Regions from separate parts of the Arhodomonas sp. AD133 genome, predicted to be linked through region 1. Evidence: predicted binding sites of a transcription regulator. Region 1 holds the regulator's gene; the other holds the start of a gene.

The links. The regulator FliA, encoded in region 1, starts transcription of late flagellar genes. The targets are predictions, from matches to a motif close to GCTAAAGTTNNNNNNNNNNCNGCCGATA.
Region 2: the regulator FliA is predicted to act here: its motif matches at 1,485-1,512, upstream of ACPEES_RS09620 (chemotaxis protein).

What each region holds. Positions count from the first base shown of each region.
Region 1 is NZ_JBNAZM010000027.1:55,518-63,206, forward strand. Features, by position in the region: gene flhF (flagellar biosynthesis protein FlhF) at 1-717, shown strand, start outside; gene ACPEES_RS14770 (MinD/ParA family protein) at 750-1,589, shown strand; gene ACPEES_RS14775 (RNA polymerase sigma factor FliA) at 1,586-2,311, shown strand; gene cheY (chemotaxis response regulator CheY) at 2,412-2,792, shown strand; gene ACPEES_RS14785 (protein phosphatase CheZ) at 2,797-3,546, shown strand; gene ACPEES_RS14790 (chemotaxis protein CheW) at 3,558-5,780, shown strand; gene ACPEES_RS14795 (protein-glutamate methylesterase/protein-glutamine glutaminase) at 5,800-6,888, shown strand; gene ACPEES_RS14800 (ParA family protein) at 6,893-7,689, shown strand, end outside; gene ACPEES_RS14805 (chemotaxis protein CheW) at 7,680-7,689, shown strand, end outside.
Region 2 is NZ_JBNAZM010000012.1:108,864-116,552, reverse strand. Features, by position in the region: gene ACPEES_RS09630 (AMP nucleosidase) at 1-608, opposite strand, end outside; gene ACPEES_RS09625 (LysE family translocator) at 815-1,441, shown strand; gene ACPEES_RS09620 (chemotaxis protein) at 1,552-2,466, shown strand; gene ACPEES_RS09615 (methyl-accepting chemotaxis protein) at 2,619-4,580, shown strand; gene ACPEES_RS09610 (pyridoxal phosphate-dependent aminotransferase) at 4,643-5,983, opposite strand; gene ACPEES_RS09605 (DUF423 domain-containing protein) at 6,076-6,450, shown strand; gene ACPEES_RS09600 (cytochrome ubiquinol oxidase subunit I) at 6,780-7,689, shown strand, end outside.

The sequences.
Region 1 (7,689 bases):
ATGAAGCTGGTGCGCCGTCACCTGCCCACCGCCGACGACGAGATCGTCGACCAGGGCGGCGTGGTGGCCGTGGTAGGGCCCACCGGCGTGGGCAAGACCACCACCGTCGCCAAGCTCGCCGCGCGTGCGGCGTTGCGCCATGGCCGTCACCAGGTGGCGCTGGTGACCACTGACAACTTCCGGGTGGGTGGCCAGGAGCAGCTGCGCAGCTTCGCGCGCATTCTCGGTGTGCCGGTGCATGCCGCGGCCGACGGCGAGGAGCTCACCGCGCTGCTCGCCGACCTCGCCGACCGGCGTCTGGTGCTCGTGGACACCGCCGGCATGAGCCAGCGCGATATGCGGCTTGCCGAGCAGTTCCGCACTCTCGCCGCCGGCGAGCGGCAGGTGCGGCCCTATCTGGTGCTCTCGGCGAACACGCAGCTTTCGGCGTTGATCGAGACGTTACGCGCTTTTCGCGCTGTTGCGCCGGTGGGTTGTATCCTGAGTAAGACGGACGAGGCCACGAGCCTGGGCGGCGCGATCACTGCCGTGATGCGCAGCCGCCTGCCGGTGGCCTACGTGGCTCACGGCCAGCGTGTGCCCGAGGATCTGCGCCCGGCCCGTGCCGAGGCGCTGCTGGAAGAGGCCGAGGCGCTGGCCGAGCGTTACAAGGCGGCCACCGAAGACGACGAATCCCTCGCCGTGGCGTTCGCGGGTACTGCGGCGCGGCGGGGTTGAGGGGCATGGATCAAGCGGCGGGACTGAGACGCATGTCGGAGCCGAAACCGGTCAAAGTGATTGCCGTGACCAGCGGCAAGGGCGGGGTTGGCAAGACCAACCTCTCGGTAAACCTCGCCACTGCGCTGGCGCGTGCGGGCCGTGGCGTGATGCTCTTCGACGCGGACCTGGGGCTTGCCAACGTCGATGTGCTGCTCGGGTTGTCGCCGCGGCGCAACCTCTCGCACGTGCTTGACGGCGAGGTCAGCCTCGAGGAGGTCCTGCTCGACGGTCCCGAGGGGGTGCACATCGTGCCCGCGTCGTCGGGTACCCAGCGCATGGCGGAGCTCTCCCCGGCGGAGCACGCGGGACTCATCCGCAGCTTCAGCGACCTGTCCGTGGACCTGGATTACCTGCTGGTGGATACGGCGGCGGGTATCTCCGATTCGGTGATGAGCTTCGCGCGTGCCGCCCGCGAGGTGCTCGTGGTGGTCTGCGACGAGCCCTCGTCCATTACCGATGCCTACGCGCTCATCAAGGTACTCAACCGCGACCACGGCGTGACGCGCTTTCACATGGTGGCCAACCGCGTGCCCGGGCCGCGTGAGGGCCAGGACCTCTATGGCAAGCTCGCGCGGGTCACCGACCGCTTTCTCGACGTCACCGTGGAGTACGCCGGCGCTATCCCGGAGGACGAGCGCCTGCGCGCAGCCGTGCAGCGCCAGCGACCGGTGGTGTCGCTGTATCCGGGTAGCCCGTCGGGCCGGGCGTTCCAGGCACTCGCCGATCGCGTGGAGCAGTGGCCGCTGCCGAGCCGTGCCGACGGCCAGCTCGAGTTCTTCGTCGAGCGGGTGATCCGCTATGGCAGCCGGGTAGGGGAGTTCGCGGGATGAACGGACCCTCGATGTACGAAGCCGTGCAGGGACAATGCGGTGACGATCTGCTGGTGCGCCACGCGCCGCTCGTGCGTCGAATCGCGCATCACCTCGCCAACCGCCTGCCGCCGAGCGTGCAGCTCGAGGATTTGATCCAGGCCGGCATGGTAGGGTTGCTCGAGGCCGCCCGCCAGTTCGATGCCGGGCAGGGGGCGAGCTTTCAGACCTATGCGGGCATTCGCATTCGCGGCGCCATGCTCGACGAGATACGTCGCCTCGACTGGACGCCGAGATCGGTGCACCGGCGCTCGCGCGAGGCGGGCGAGGTGATCCAGGCGCTGGAGCACGAGCTCGGACGCGAGCCGAGGGATGCGGAGGTGGCTCAGCGGCTCGGGGTGTCGCTGGACGAGTACCACGCTACGCTCACCGACGCTGCCAGCGCCCGGCTGTTCAGCATCGACCAGGAGGATCCGACGACCGGCGAGGCCCACGAGCCCCAGGGCGACGGCCCGTCGCCGCAGGATGTGCTCGCCGACCGGGGCTTCCGCGCGGATCTCGCTGCAGCCGTCGCCAAGCTGCCCGAGCGCGAGCAGCTCGTGATGCAACTCTATTACGATGAGGAGCTCAATCTGCGCGAGATCGGCGAGGTGCTCAGTGTCAGCGAATCCCGCATCAGCCAGATTCACGGCAAGATCATGCTAAAGCTTCGTGCGCACCTTGCCGATTGGATAGAGAGGTGAGAGTGCATCTCCGGCGGCCCTCCGCACCCGAGAGGCGCCGGCCGCCGGCACGGTTACCGCGAATTCGCTCAGGGGGAATAGCGTGGCATTGAACAAGAACATGAAGATCCTCGTCGTGGACGATTTCTCCACGATGCGTCGGATCATCCGGAATCTGCTCCGTGATCTCGGCTTCGAGAACATCTCCGAAGCCGACGACGGCAACACCGCGTTGCCGATGCTACAGCGCGGCGGGTTCGATTTTCTCATCACGGACTGGAACATGCCGGGCATGAGCGGCATGGACCTGCTAAAGGGTGTGCGCGCCGATCCGGATCTGGCCGACCTGCCGGTGCTCATGGTCACTGCCGAGGCCAAGCGGGAGCAGATCATCGCTGCCGCCCAGGCGGGTGTGAACGGTTACATCGTCAAGCCCTTCACTGCCGTGACGCTCAAGGAGAAGATCGAGAAGATCTTCGAGCGCATCAATGCGGGGGGCTAGCGCCATGACGACCGACGACCGCAGCCAGCAATACCTGGCGCTCGCCCGCGATCTCATCGAGCGCATCGAGGGCGGTGACGAACAGGGGATCCAGGAGACCATCGATGAGCTGACCCGATTGCGCGAAACGGAGCTCTTCCGCGAGATCGGCGTGCTCACCCGCGAGCTCCACGAGGCACTCAAGTCTTTCCGCGTGGACAGCCGTCTGTCGGACATCGCTTCCAGCGAGATTCCCGACGCCAGGCAACGGCTGAACCATGTCATCGACGTGACCGAGAGCTCCGCGCATCGAACCCTCGAGGCGATCGAGACGAGCCTTCCCCTGGTGGACGAGCTGCGCGCGCAGGGCAACTCGCTCCACGAGCAGTGGCAACGCTTCCGCCGTCGTGAGCTTTCCGCCGACGAGTTCCGCAAGCTCAGTCAGGAGGTGGAAGGCTTTCTCGCACTCGCCGGCAGCCACGGCGAGGCGCTCAACCATTCCCTCTCCGATGCGCTCATGGCGCAGGACTACCAGGACATCACCGGCCAGATCATTCGCCGGGTGATGACGCTCGTCCAGGAGGTCGAGGACGGGCTGGTCGGACTCGTGCGGCTCGCCGGTCCGAGGATGACTGAAGAAAAGAGCAAACCTGCCGATAAACCCACCGAGAAGAGTCAGCCGGAGGTCCACGGCCCGGCGGTACCGGGACAGGACCAGGATGTGGTGTCGGGGCAGGATGAGGTGGACGACCTGCTCTCCAGTCTCGGCTTCTGAAGGGGGCGCGCATGGCCATCGATCCGCAGGACGATATCGTCCAGGACTTCCTCGTCGAGTCGCGGGAGATCCTCGAATCCCTCGGCGAGCAACTGGTCGCTCTGGAGCGCAGCTCCCAGGATCGCGATCTGCTCAACTCGGTATTCCGGGGATTTCATACCATCAAGGGCGGTGCCGGCTTCCTGGGGCTGGACGAGCTCGTGGACGTCTGCCACCAGACGGAGGACATCTTCAACCTCCTGCGTCAGGGCGAGAAGCAGATGTACCCCGAGCTCATGGATGATGTGCTCAAGGCGCTGGACGTGGTCAACGATATGTTCGACCGCCTGGATGCGGCACAGGATCTGGAGGCGGCGCCGGAGGCTCTGCTGCAGTCGTTGCGGCGGCACAACCAGCCCGACGCCGACATGCCCGCCGCGCCCGAGGGGGATGCAGCGACGCCGACGGCCTCGGCGGATAACACATCCGCAGGCGGGGGTGGGGATGCCGCGTCCGGCGACATCAGCGACCGGGAGTTCGAGGCGCTGCTCGATGCCCTCGACGGTGGTGAGGAAACCTCCGACGGCGCCTCCGGGCAGAAGGCCGGGGACGTGTCGGCGGACGGTGAATCGTCCGGGAGCGACAGCGACGAGATCAGCGACGACGAGTTCGAGCGGCTGCTCGACGAGCTCCACGGTGACGGCCAGCACGGCGGTGTGCCCCAGCAGCCGGCGGATGCCACTCCCGCCGCGAGCGGCGATGGTGACGAGCACATTACCGAAGACGAGTTCGAGCAGCTCCTGGACGACCTTCACGGCAGCGGTAAGGCACCGAAGGCTGGTAGCGAGGCGCCGGCCGCCAGTGCTGCCGGACAGCAGGAGCCCGCCGGGGCGGCGTCACCGCAGCGCTCGGAGCCCGCGAAATCGTCCCCGGCTCCGGAATCCGGTACACGCGAGACCGCTTCCGGCGGCAGTGGGGGTAGCGCCAGCGGGGGAGGCGGCGGCAGCGCGCCCGCGGAGCCCGGCGGCGGTCAGCCGGCGGCACAGCCGCAACGCGGCGAGACCAGCGTGCGCGTGGACACCGCCAAGCTCGACGACATCATGAACCTGGTCGGCGAGCTCGTACTGGTGCGTAACCGCCTCTCGACTCTGCGCGGCGAGCTCGGCGACGAGCGTCTCGCGCACGCGGTGGGTAACCTCGAGCACGTGACCTCGGATCTGCAGAGCGCGGTGATGAAGACCCGCATGCAGCCCATTCGCAAGGTCTTCGGCCGTTTCCCGCGAGTGATCCGCGACCTCGCGCGCAGTTTGCAGAAGGAGGTCCAGCTCGAAACCAGCGGCGAGGAGACCGATCTCGACAAGAATCTGGTGGAGGCGCTGGCCGACCCACTGGTCCACCTTATCCGCAACTCCGTCGATCACGGCCTGGAGTCGCCGGACGAACGCGTCAATGCCGGCAAGCCACGCACCGGCACCGTGCGCCTGTCCGCCGAGCAGGAGGGGGATCACATCCTGCTCGTGATCGCCGACGACGGCCGCGGCATGGATGCGGAGAAGCTTCGTCAGCGCGCCGTGGACAAGGGTGTGCTCGACGCGGAATCGGCGCGCCGGCTGGACGAGAGCGAGTGCTACAACCTCATCTTCGCGCCCGGGTTCTCCACCAAGGACCAGATTTCGGACGTCTCCGGGCGCGGTGTGGGCATGGACGTGGTGAAGAACCGCATCTCCCAGCTCAACGGCACCGTCGATATCGACTCGCGCCTGGGCGAGGGGACGACCATCCGCATCAAGGTGCCGCTCACCCTCGCCATTCTGCCGACGCTCATGGTGCGTATCAGCGGGCGCAAGTTCGCCCTGCCCATGTCGGTGGTGCGCGAGATTTTCGAGCTCGACCGGCGGCGCACCAACGTCGTCGACGGTCGGTTGACCGTCATGGTGCGTCAGCGCGCGATGCCGCTGTTCTTCCTCGAGCGCTGGCTCGACCGCCTGGGCGCCGAGGCCGTGGTGCCCGCCAAGGCGCTGGAGCCGGGCGAGCAGGAGGAGGACTCCCAGGTGGTGACCGTCGCCATCGGTCACCAGACCGTGGGCTTCGTCGTCGACGAGGTCATCGGTCTGGAGGAGGTGGTCATCAAACCCCTCGGCGCGATGCTCCACGGCCTGCCCGGGCTCGCCGGCTCCACCATCACCGGCGACGGCAGCATCGCGCTGATCGTGGACATCCCGAGCCTGATCAAGCAGTACGGCTCACGCCTGTAGGGATTCAGGAGGACCCGCTTTGGCCAACGTTCGGACCCTGATCGTCGATGACTCCGGCTTCTTTCGCCGTCGTATCCGCGAGTTGCTGGATGCCGACCCCCAGATCGAGGTCGTCGGGGAGGCGGCCAATGGCCGGGAGGCGGTCGACCAGGTCCGCAAGCTCCGTCCGGACGTCGTCACCATGGACATCGAGATGCCGGAGATGGATGGGATCGCCGCGCTGCGCGAGATCATGCGCCGCTATCCCACCCCGGTGCTGATGTTCTCGTCGCTCACCTACGACGGCGCCCGGCCGACGCTCGCCGCGCTGGAAGCGGGGGCGGTGGACTTCCTGCCGAAGCGTTTCTCCGACATCTCCAGCAACCAGGAGCATGCACAGCGGCTGCTGCGGGAGAAGGTGAAGCTGGTCGGCCGCCAGGGCGCCCGCCGCAAGGCCGCTGCGCCGACCGCGCCACGGGAGACACGCGGCACGGCCCCGCGTCCGGGCACCGCGCCGCCGCAGAGACCGGCGGCGCGCGGACCGGAGCTTCAGGCCGGCAAGGTGCGGCTGGTGGTCATCGGCACCTCCACCGGCGGGCCGGTGGCGCTGCAGAAGGTGCTCACCCGCCTGCCGGCAGCATTCCCGGTGCCGGTGCTGCTTATCCAGCACATGCCGGAAACGTTTACCGAGGCGTTCGCGGCGCGCCTGGATCAACTGTGCAAAGTCAAGGTCCGCCAGGCCGGCGAGGGCACGCCGCTGCGCGCTGGCGAAGCCGTGCTCGCCCCGGGCGGCATGCAGCTCGGGTTGCGCCGTGCCGGCGGCCAGATCGTCACACGTCTGTTCGAGCCCACCCCGAGCCAGTTCTACCGACCGAGCGTGGATATCGCCTTCGACGATGCCGCCAAGGTCCTGCCGGGGCACGTGCTCGGCGTCGTGCTCACGGGCATGGGCGCGGATGGTTGTGAGGGGGCCCGCGCGCTCAAACGCGGTGGCTCGCTAGTGTGGGCGCAGGACGAGGCGAGCAGCGTCATCTACGGCATGCCGGCGGCGGTGGCCAAGGCCGGCCTGACCGATCAGATTCTCGACCTCGAAGCCATCGGCCCGGCACTCGCCAGGTTGCGGGGTTAGCGCAATGCGTGTCTGGACGGTTGCCAATCAGAAAGGCGGCGTGGGCAAGACCACCACGGTGGTCAGTCTTGGCGGCCTGTGCGCGCAGCGCGGGCATCGCACGCTGCTGGTGGACCTCGACCCGCACGGATCGCTGAGTAGCTATTTCGGCCTCGATCCGGAAGCCGTGAAACCGGGGCTCTACGAGCTCTTCCGCAACGATGGCGCCATGGATCCCGACATGTTGCGCGAGACCGGCGTCGACGATCTCATGCTGTTGCCGGCGTCCACGGCGCTCGCGACCCTCGACCGCCAGCTCGGGACCCGCAAGGGGATGGGGCTGATCCTCCGTCGGGCCCTGGATGCGCTGCACGGTCAGTTCGAGCGGGTGCTGCTGGACTGCCCGCCGATGCTCGGGGTGCTCATGGTCAATGCGCTCGCCGCCAGCCAGCGGGTGGTGATTCCCGTGCAGACGGAGTTCCTCGCGGTGAAGGGACTCGAGCGCATGACGCGAACGCTGTCGATGATCCAGCAGTCCCGGGGACACGAGCAGCCCCACGTCATCGTGCCGACACTCTATGATCCGCGTACCCGCGCGTCGGTGGAAACGCTGTCACTGCTGCGAGACGACTACCCGGACAGCCTCTGGGATGACGTGATCCCCGAGGACACGCTCTTCCGCGAGGCGAGCAAGCAGGCGATGCCGCTCACCGTGCTGCGCCCGTGGGCGCGCGGCAGTCAGGCCTACCGGCGGCTGCTGACGTACATCGAGGCCGCTGGCGACGACGACCGCTACGCAAAGGTAATGGGCAATGACGCGGC
Region 2 (7,689 bases), on a different contig from region 1:
AAGTGACGCGGATCGGTGCTCGTGTAGTGGTGCAGCCGTTGCAGCGCCAGGTCCACCCGCTGGGCGGGAAACAGCGACAGCGGATACGGGTGGCCCGGGGACGTGCGATAGGTGCCGTTGGCGATGGCGTCGTCGATACGTCCGAGGTTCGGCAGATGGAAGATCTGCTCCATCTCACGGACCTGTTCGCGGGTGAGATCCGCCGTGGCCTCTTCGATGACGAACGGCAGCGGGATCGGCTCGTTGCTGACACCCACGTAGACCGGCACTTGGTGATTGGCGATAAGCAGCGAGAGTTGCTCGTGGAAGTAGTCGGCGAAAATGTCCGGCCGCGTTACCGTCGTCCCGTGTACGCCGGGATTGCGCAGGGAGCCGTATGTGGGACGGGAGACGGTGACGAGGTGATCGTTGTTTACTTCGATGCCCACGTACGGGTAGCAGGCGTTCAGCCCGGGGCTCGGTTGGTGGTCGCCCGCGACGAAGCGCCGGTGGCGTTCGCGAAGATGCTGGACGGCGGTCTCGTAGAGTTCGGCGATGCGTGCGACGGCTTCGTCAGCGCTGTGGCAGGCGCGAAGGTGGCGTACGTCACCGTGTCCCGTTCCCGGCATGAAGTGGTCTCCCTGTTGGTTCCGTGTAACCATGCGTCGAGCGAGCAACGGTGGTTGCGCCGAGGCAGTCACCGATCGATCGCTTCTTAAAGAAGGTTAGTAGCTGACAAGTCGACCGAGTGCCGTGTTCCCGACTCGGCGTCCGTCCCGGCACCGGGCGGGAATGTCACCGGGGCGGTCGGCCGTTGCAGGGAGCGTGGCAGCCGATGCTGGGAACCGAGAATCTGGCCGGATTTCTTCTGGTAAGCCTTGTGCTGTGGCTGACGCCCGGCCCGGACACGATGTACATCCTCTCGCGCAGTATCACCCAGGGCTGTCGGGCCGGTTTGCTCTCCTGCCTGGGCATCGGCGCGGGGATACTGCTGCATACGGCGCTCGCGGCGGTGGGGCTTTCCGCGGTGCTGGCGGCATCCGCGTGGGCGTTCACGGCGGTGAAGGTCGCCGGCGCGGGCTATCTCGTGTACCTGGGCATTCGCTCGATCATGACTCCCGCGGGTGCCACGACGGCGCCAGGAATCTCCGCGGCGAATGGATGGCGCATCTTCCGCGAGGGTTTCGTGACCAACACGCTGAACCCGAAGATAGCGGTTTTCTTTCTCGCCTTTCTGCCGCAGTTCGTGGATGCCGAGGCAGTAGTGGGGCCGGTGCCGTTCGTTTTCCTGGGAGTGGTATTCGTTACCGGGGGAACGCTGTGGTGCGCGTTGGTCGCCGTTGCCGCGGCGCGCCTTACCGGCGTCCTGCGGGCGCGCGCGCGAGTACTGCGCTGGATGGAGCGGATCGCCGGCAGCGTGTATGTCGGGCTGGGGCTGAACCTCCTCAGAGCACGAGGCTGACCGGAGGGCGCCGCTCGTCCACGCGCCGGGGCAGGTACATCACCCTCAAGTTTCCCGCTTCCCCGCCGATGCAACGGAGAGCAGGGGGAATTCGCACAGGTAGGGTGACGGTGACCAGAAACACTACACAGACGGCGGAGACGGACCAGCGCAGTGGTGTGTTCGAGCTGCTGTGCTTTCGTGTCGGCGCGCGGCGCTACGGCATCACTGTCTTCAAGGTGGAAGGGGTGGTGCCCGCCCCACGTGGTCGCACGCTGCTGGGGGCGCCGCCGGGGATCGCCGGTATCGCGCGTATCCGTGACCGGACCGTGCCACTGGTGGATCTCGCGCCGTTGCTGCATCCCGACGCCATGCCGCAGACGTTCCAGAACGTCATTCTCACCGACTGCGAACGCCGGCTGTTGGGCTTCGGTGTCGGGGACATCGAGGGCATAGTACGCGTCGCCTGGAAAGACGTGATGAAGCCACCGGCCGGTGCCGGACGGGACTCGCAGATCATGGGGGTCGTGCGCGACGACCACGGCCTCATCCAGCTGCTCGAATTCGAGGAGATCATCGATCGGGTGGCACCGCTCGCCGCGCAGGCCCTGGACGGGCACGGCGGTGCGCCCGCGCCACCACCGGGCGCCCAGACCGTTCTCGTGGTGGACGACAGCCGGCTCGCGCGCAGCCGTATGAGCCGCACGCTCGACCAGGCCGGCTGGGATGTGCTGATTGCCGACAACGGCGAGCAGGCGCTGGAGCTGCTGGAGCGCTGCGACCGCGAAAGCCCGGAACGCCTGCAATGCCTGCAGGTGGTCGTCTCCGACGTGGAGATGCCCGGCGTCGACGGATACACGCTGTGTCAGCGTCTGCGTGCCGACTCCCGCTTCTCTCACCTGCGACTGCTGCTGCACACCTCGCTATCGGGCCAGTTCGACGAGTACAGCCTGCGCCGGGCCGGGGCGGATGACTTCCTCTCCAAGTTCGATGCGGGTGAGCTCGCCCGCCGGGTGCACCGCCTGGCGACCGAGGAGGCGGGGTAGGCCCCAGCGTCCAGGATACCCCAGATCCCCGATGACTCCCCATGCCCCGCCGGCGTGATCGCGCCGGCGGGATGCTTCGTCGCGTTGCGCACGGCCACAAGCCGGTTCGCGACGCCATTCGCTCACGACCAAACAGGTAGCGGAACCGACGGATGTCGATCTCACGAAAACTCGTTCTTGCCTTCTCCGTGACCATCGTCCTGGCCGTGGCGGCCGTGGCCAGTATCGCGATCACCGAAGCGCGCTCCAGCGCCGTCGACGCCTTCAACAGTGCCAGTCTGCGCGAGATCCGCCAGATCGATGGCGCGATGACCGGCTTTTTCGATCGCATGCGTGAGAGCGTGGCGTATCTGGCCACCGCCGAGGTTACCCGTCAGGCGGACGAGACGGTCACCCGCTATATGGACCGGGCGGACAGCCGGATGATGACGCCGCTCGAAAATGGCGCAGTCGAGGCGGACATTTTCCGCTTTCTCGGACATTTCGGGCAGAACCACGACGCGCTGACCTACGTATACACGGGCACCACTGACGGCGGCTTCGTGCAGTGGCCCAAGCGCGAGAGCCCGCCCAACTACGACCCCCGCCAGCGCCCCTGGTACCGCAAGGCCATGGCGCAGCGCGGCGAGGTCGTGCTCACCGACGCCTATCGCTTCGCCACGGAGGACATCATCGGCGTGAGCCTGGCCCGCACCGTGCCCGCGCCGGGCGGTGGGGTGGCCGGCGTGCAGGCCGTCGACGTCTCACTGGAGCAGCTCACCGACATGGCGCGGGCGATTCGGTTCGGGGAGGCCGGCTACATGCTGCTCGTGGAAGACACCGGTAAGGTGCTCGTCGACCCGAGCGAGCCGGAGCACAACTTCGAACCCCTGACCGGGCTCGGCGAGCCTGGGTACGAAAGGCTAGCCGCCGCCGAAGACGGTGCCCTGACGGTGTCGCTGGGCGGAGAGTCCTATCAGGCTAACATTTATACCTCGCAGCAGCTCGGGTGGAAGTTCATCGGCCTCATTCCCCGCGCCGAGGTCATGGCCCCGGCCAATCGCCTGAGCTGGCAGATCGCCATGATCGGGCTCGTGTCCATCGTGATTGTGATCGGTCTCGCTGTGTGGCTGTCACGGGCGCTGACCCGTCCGATTAACCGGGTGACCGAGCGCTTGCGGGACATCGCCGCCGGCGAGGGCGATCTCACACAGCGTCTGCCCGTCGAGGGCCGTGACGAAATGAGCCTGCTCGCCGAGCAGTTCAACGCGTTCGCCGAGAAAATGCGCGGCGCCATCTCTGAGGTCGACAGTACCACCCATCACCTCGCCTCGGCGGCGGAAGAGCTCAATCAGGTGGCCGGTGCCACGCGGGAGAGCGTGCGTTCCCAGAGCAGCGAGACGGACCAGATCGCCTCGGCGATCAACGAGATGACCGCCACCGTCCAGGAGATCTCGCGCAACGCCACCGAGGTGGAGCAGGCCGCTTCCGAGGCGGACGGGCGCGCCCGGGACGGGCAGAGCGTGGTCGAGGAGAACCGCGAATCCATGCGTACCCTCGCCACGGATATCGAGCGCACGAGCGACGCCGTCGCCCAGCTCGCTGAGCGCAGCAAGGAGATCGAGACCGTCCTCGACGTGATCCACGAGGTCACCGAACAGACCAACCTGCTGGCACTGAACGCGGCCATCGAAGCGGCACGCGCCGGGGAGCAGGGCCGGGGCTTCGCGGTGGTAGCCGAGGAGGTCCGCGCCCTGGCGAAACGCTCCAGCGAGTCAGCCGACCGCATCCGCACCATCATCGAAGGGTTGGTGAACGACACCCGTCAGGCTGCGGAGACCATGGATTATTCCCGCGAGCGTTCCGAGCGTAACGTCGAGCGCGCCGAAGACTCGCGCGAGTCGTTGGCCGGAATCGCCGAGGCCGTGACCCGAATACACACCCAGATCACCCAGGTCGCCACCGCCGCGGAAGAGCAGAGCCAGGTGGCCGAGGAGATCAACCGCAACGTCACCCGCATCGTCGACGCGGCGGGCCAGAGCTCAGAAGGCATGGAGCAGACCAGCCATGCCAGCGACGAGCTCGCGCGCATGGGCGAGACGTTGCGTGGGGTGGTGGGGCGGTTCAAGGTCTGACCATTTCACGTGGTTGTGCGAATCGGAAGAACGGCCGCCTTGCCACGGGCGGCCGCGTATTGCTACCCGTGACTCAGCCAGTCCGCCATGCGCTCGGCCGCGGTGACCACCCGCGGGCAGTAGGTGCGCAGGAACGCGTCGTCGACTTCCTGCTCGCCGGTCTTCAGCGCGTCCAGGGCGGTGCTTCCGTCGAAGTCCACATAGGCCAGGCGCACCGAGAGCTCTCGGGAGGGGCGGCCGAAGTTGCTGCCCGGCAGCACGGCGACGCCGGTGTCCTCCAGCAGCCGTGTGCACAGGGTGCGGCTGTCCGTCACGCCGTGGGCCTCGAGCCGTGCCCGTAGCGGCTCGAAGCTCGGGAACAGGTAGAACCCGCCCTGTGCCGGCCGGCAGTCCGCGCCGGCGGCCACCAGCGTTCGCTGGAAGAATCCGGCCAGCGCGGCGAGGATACGGCGGCTGTCGGCAAGGTAGCGGTCCAGCTCGGGACCGCCGTTGAACGCCGTTGTCGCCGCGTATTGGATAGGGGCGCTGGTGGAGGTGAAGGTCTCGCTCGCCACGGCGGCCATGCCGTCGAGGAGCCAGCGCAGATGGCTCGGAAACGCGAATGCCCCCAGTCGCCAGCCGCCGGCACCACACCACTTGGACAGGCCATTGCTGATGATGGTCCCTTCCGGATAGTACCGTGCGATGGACACGTGCTCGCCGTCGAAGCGCGTGCCGCTGTAGATCTCGTCGGATAACACCAGCACCCGGTAACGGCGGGCGACTTCGGCGATCGCCTGGAGCTGCTCCGCGGAGTAGGCGATGCCGGTAGGGTTGCCGGGGTAGTTGAGAATGAGCAGCCGCGGACGGTCGGGGTCGGCGCGGCAATGCGCTTCGAGTGCGTCCGCCGTGACGCCCATGCCCGTGGCCGGGTCCGTGGGCAGCCACCGGATCTGCCGACCGAGGATGTGAGCCTGGGGGGCGTAGGAGACCCAGCTAGGCGTCGGAATCACGAGATCGCCGTAGTAGACGAGCTGAACGATGAACATCAGCTCCTTGGTCCCCGGGCCCACGAGAATGTTGTCGGGGTCGTAATCCAGGCCTTCGGTGCGGCGAAGGTAACCGGAGATCGCCGCGCGCAGCTCGGCGAGCCCCTTCACGGCGAGGTAATCCTTCTCGGCGGCATGCTCGCGCAGGGATTCGGTGACGAAATCCGGAACGGGGAAGGGTGACTGTCCGAGCCCGAGACGGAACACGTCGCGGCCCTGGCGCTGGAGCTCGGCACACTGCTCGTTGATGGCCAGGGTGGCGGAAGGCCCCAGGCCCCGGACGTTGAGGTTGAGATGGATGTGGGGGGAGAGTCGGTCTTGCAGGGGGTCGCTGTCTTCCACGTTACGCTCCGTAAGGCGTGTGTCGGTGAGCACGAGCGCTCCGAAATGGCGCTTGGGAGCTTCATATTTTTGCGCTTTGATTGGTGTTTTGCAATTTGACAAAGCATTTTGCGGGAGGAAACACGATGGATGGTCGCGCGGCGATGGTGTTCGGGGCCCTTGCGGGTCTGGTGGGCGTGGTACTCGGGGCGTTCGGAGCGCACGCGTTGAGCGGCATGTTGTCGCCCGAGCGGCTCGAGGTGTGGGAGACGGCGGTGCGCTACCAGTTCGTGCACGCACTGGCCCTGGTGTTCATCGGCACGCTCCATCCGGCATCCGGCGGTGCATGGCTGCGCTGGTCGACGGCGAGTCTGATGGCCGGAGTGATCGTGTTCTGCGGTAGCCTCTACTTGCTCTGCCTGACCGGCGTGCCGTGGCTTGGCGCCATTACGCCGATCGGGGGCGTGCTCTGGGTCGTTGGCTGGGCGTTGCTTGCCGTCTACGCGGTGCGCCACCGCTGAGGTGTGTGTCGTCACGGGTGCGACAATTTGACACGGGGGCACATACCGGCCCGTTCTGGAGGATCAGGCCGGCAGCGCCCATTGCAACGGGCTTCACGAAAGTCTGTGCTTGGCTGATGGGGCCGGGTTGGCGATTGGTTGTGCGGTGCAGCGCTGGCGGTGGCGATACTGCTTGGATACACTGGCCGACGTCGATGAGCGGCATCCTTTGGTGCCCCGACAATCTCACGGGACCCGGGCCGTGTATTTCCTGACATCCGAACTACCCGTTCCGGCTCGTCCACCGGCAGGCCGCAGGCGCGAATACGTGCAAGGCGAGCGCCTGCCCGGTGACGAAAGGAGGTCTAGCCGTGGAGCTCGATCCGGTCCTTCTGGCGCGCATCCAGTTCGCCTTCGTGGTGTCCTTCCACATTCTCTTTCCGTCTTTCACCATCGGCCTCGCCGCGTATCTCGCCGTTCTGGAGGGGTTGTGGCTGCGTACGGGGCGTGAGGTATATCAGCGCCTGTCGCGCTTCTGGGTGAAGATCTTCGCGGTCTCGTTCGGCATGGGCGTGGTTTCGGGGATCGTGATGTCCTACCAGTTCGGGACGAACTGGAGTGAATTCTCCGCCGTTGCCGGCAACGTGATCGGTCCACTCATGGGCTACGAGGTGGTCACTGCGTTCTTCATGGAGGCCACGTTCCTCGGCATTCTGTTGTTCGGGCGCAACCGGGTACCGCCGTTCCTGTACTTCCTCGCTGCGTGTGTCGTTGCGGTGGGCACGCTGTTCTCGGCGTTCTGGATCCTGGCGGCGAACAGCTGGATGCACACGCCGGACGGCACGGTGTTGCGCGACGGCGTCTTCCGCATCGAGAGCTGGGCGCAGGCGGTGTTCAACCCGTCGTTTCCGTATCGGCTCGCGCACATGGTCACCGCCACGTTCCTGACCACTGCGTTCGTGGTCGCATCGGTGAGCGCCTGGTATCTGCGCACCGGCCGCTTTCCACGGGTCGGTCGGAAGGGGCTGTCCATGGCGATGTGGTTGATCTGCATACTCGCCCCGGCACAGATTTTCATCGGTGATCTTCACGGCCTGAACACACTGGAACACCAGCCGGTCAAAGTGGCGGCCATGGAGGGGCATTGGGAGACGCACCGCGGCGCACCGATGGTTCTCTTCGGTATCCCGGACCCGGCCAACGAGACCAACCGCTATGAGGTCGCCATCCCGAATCTCGCCAGTCTCATCCTTACCCACC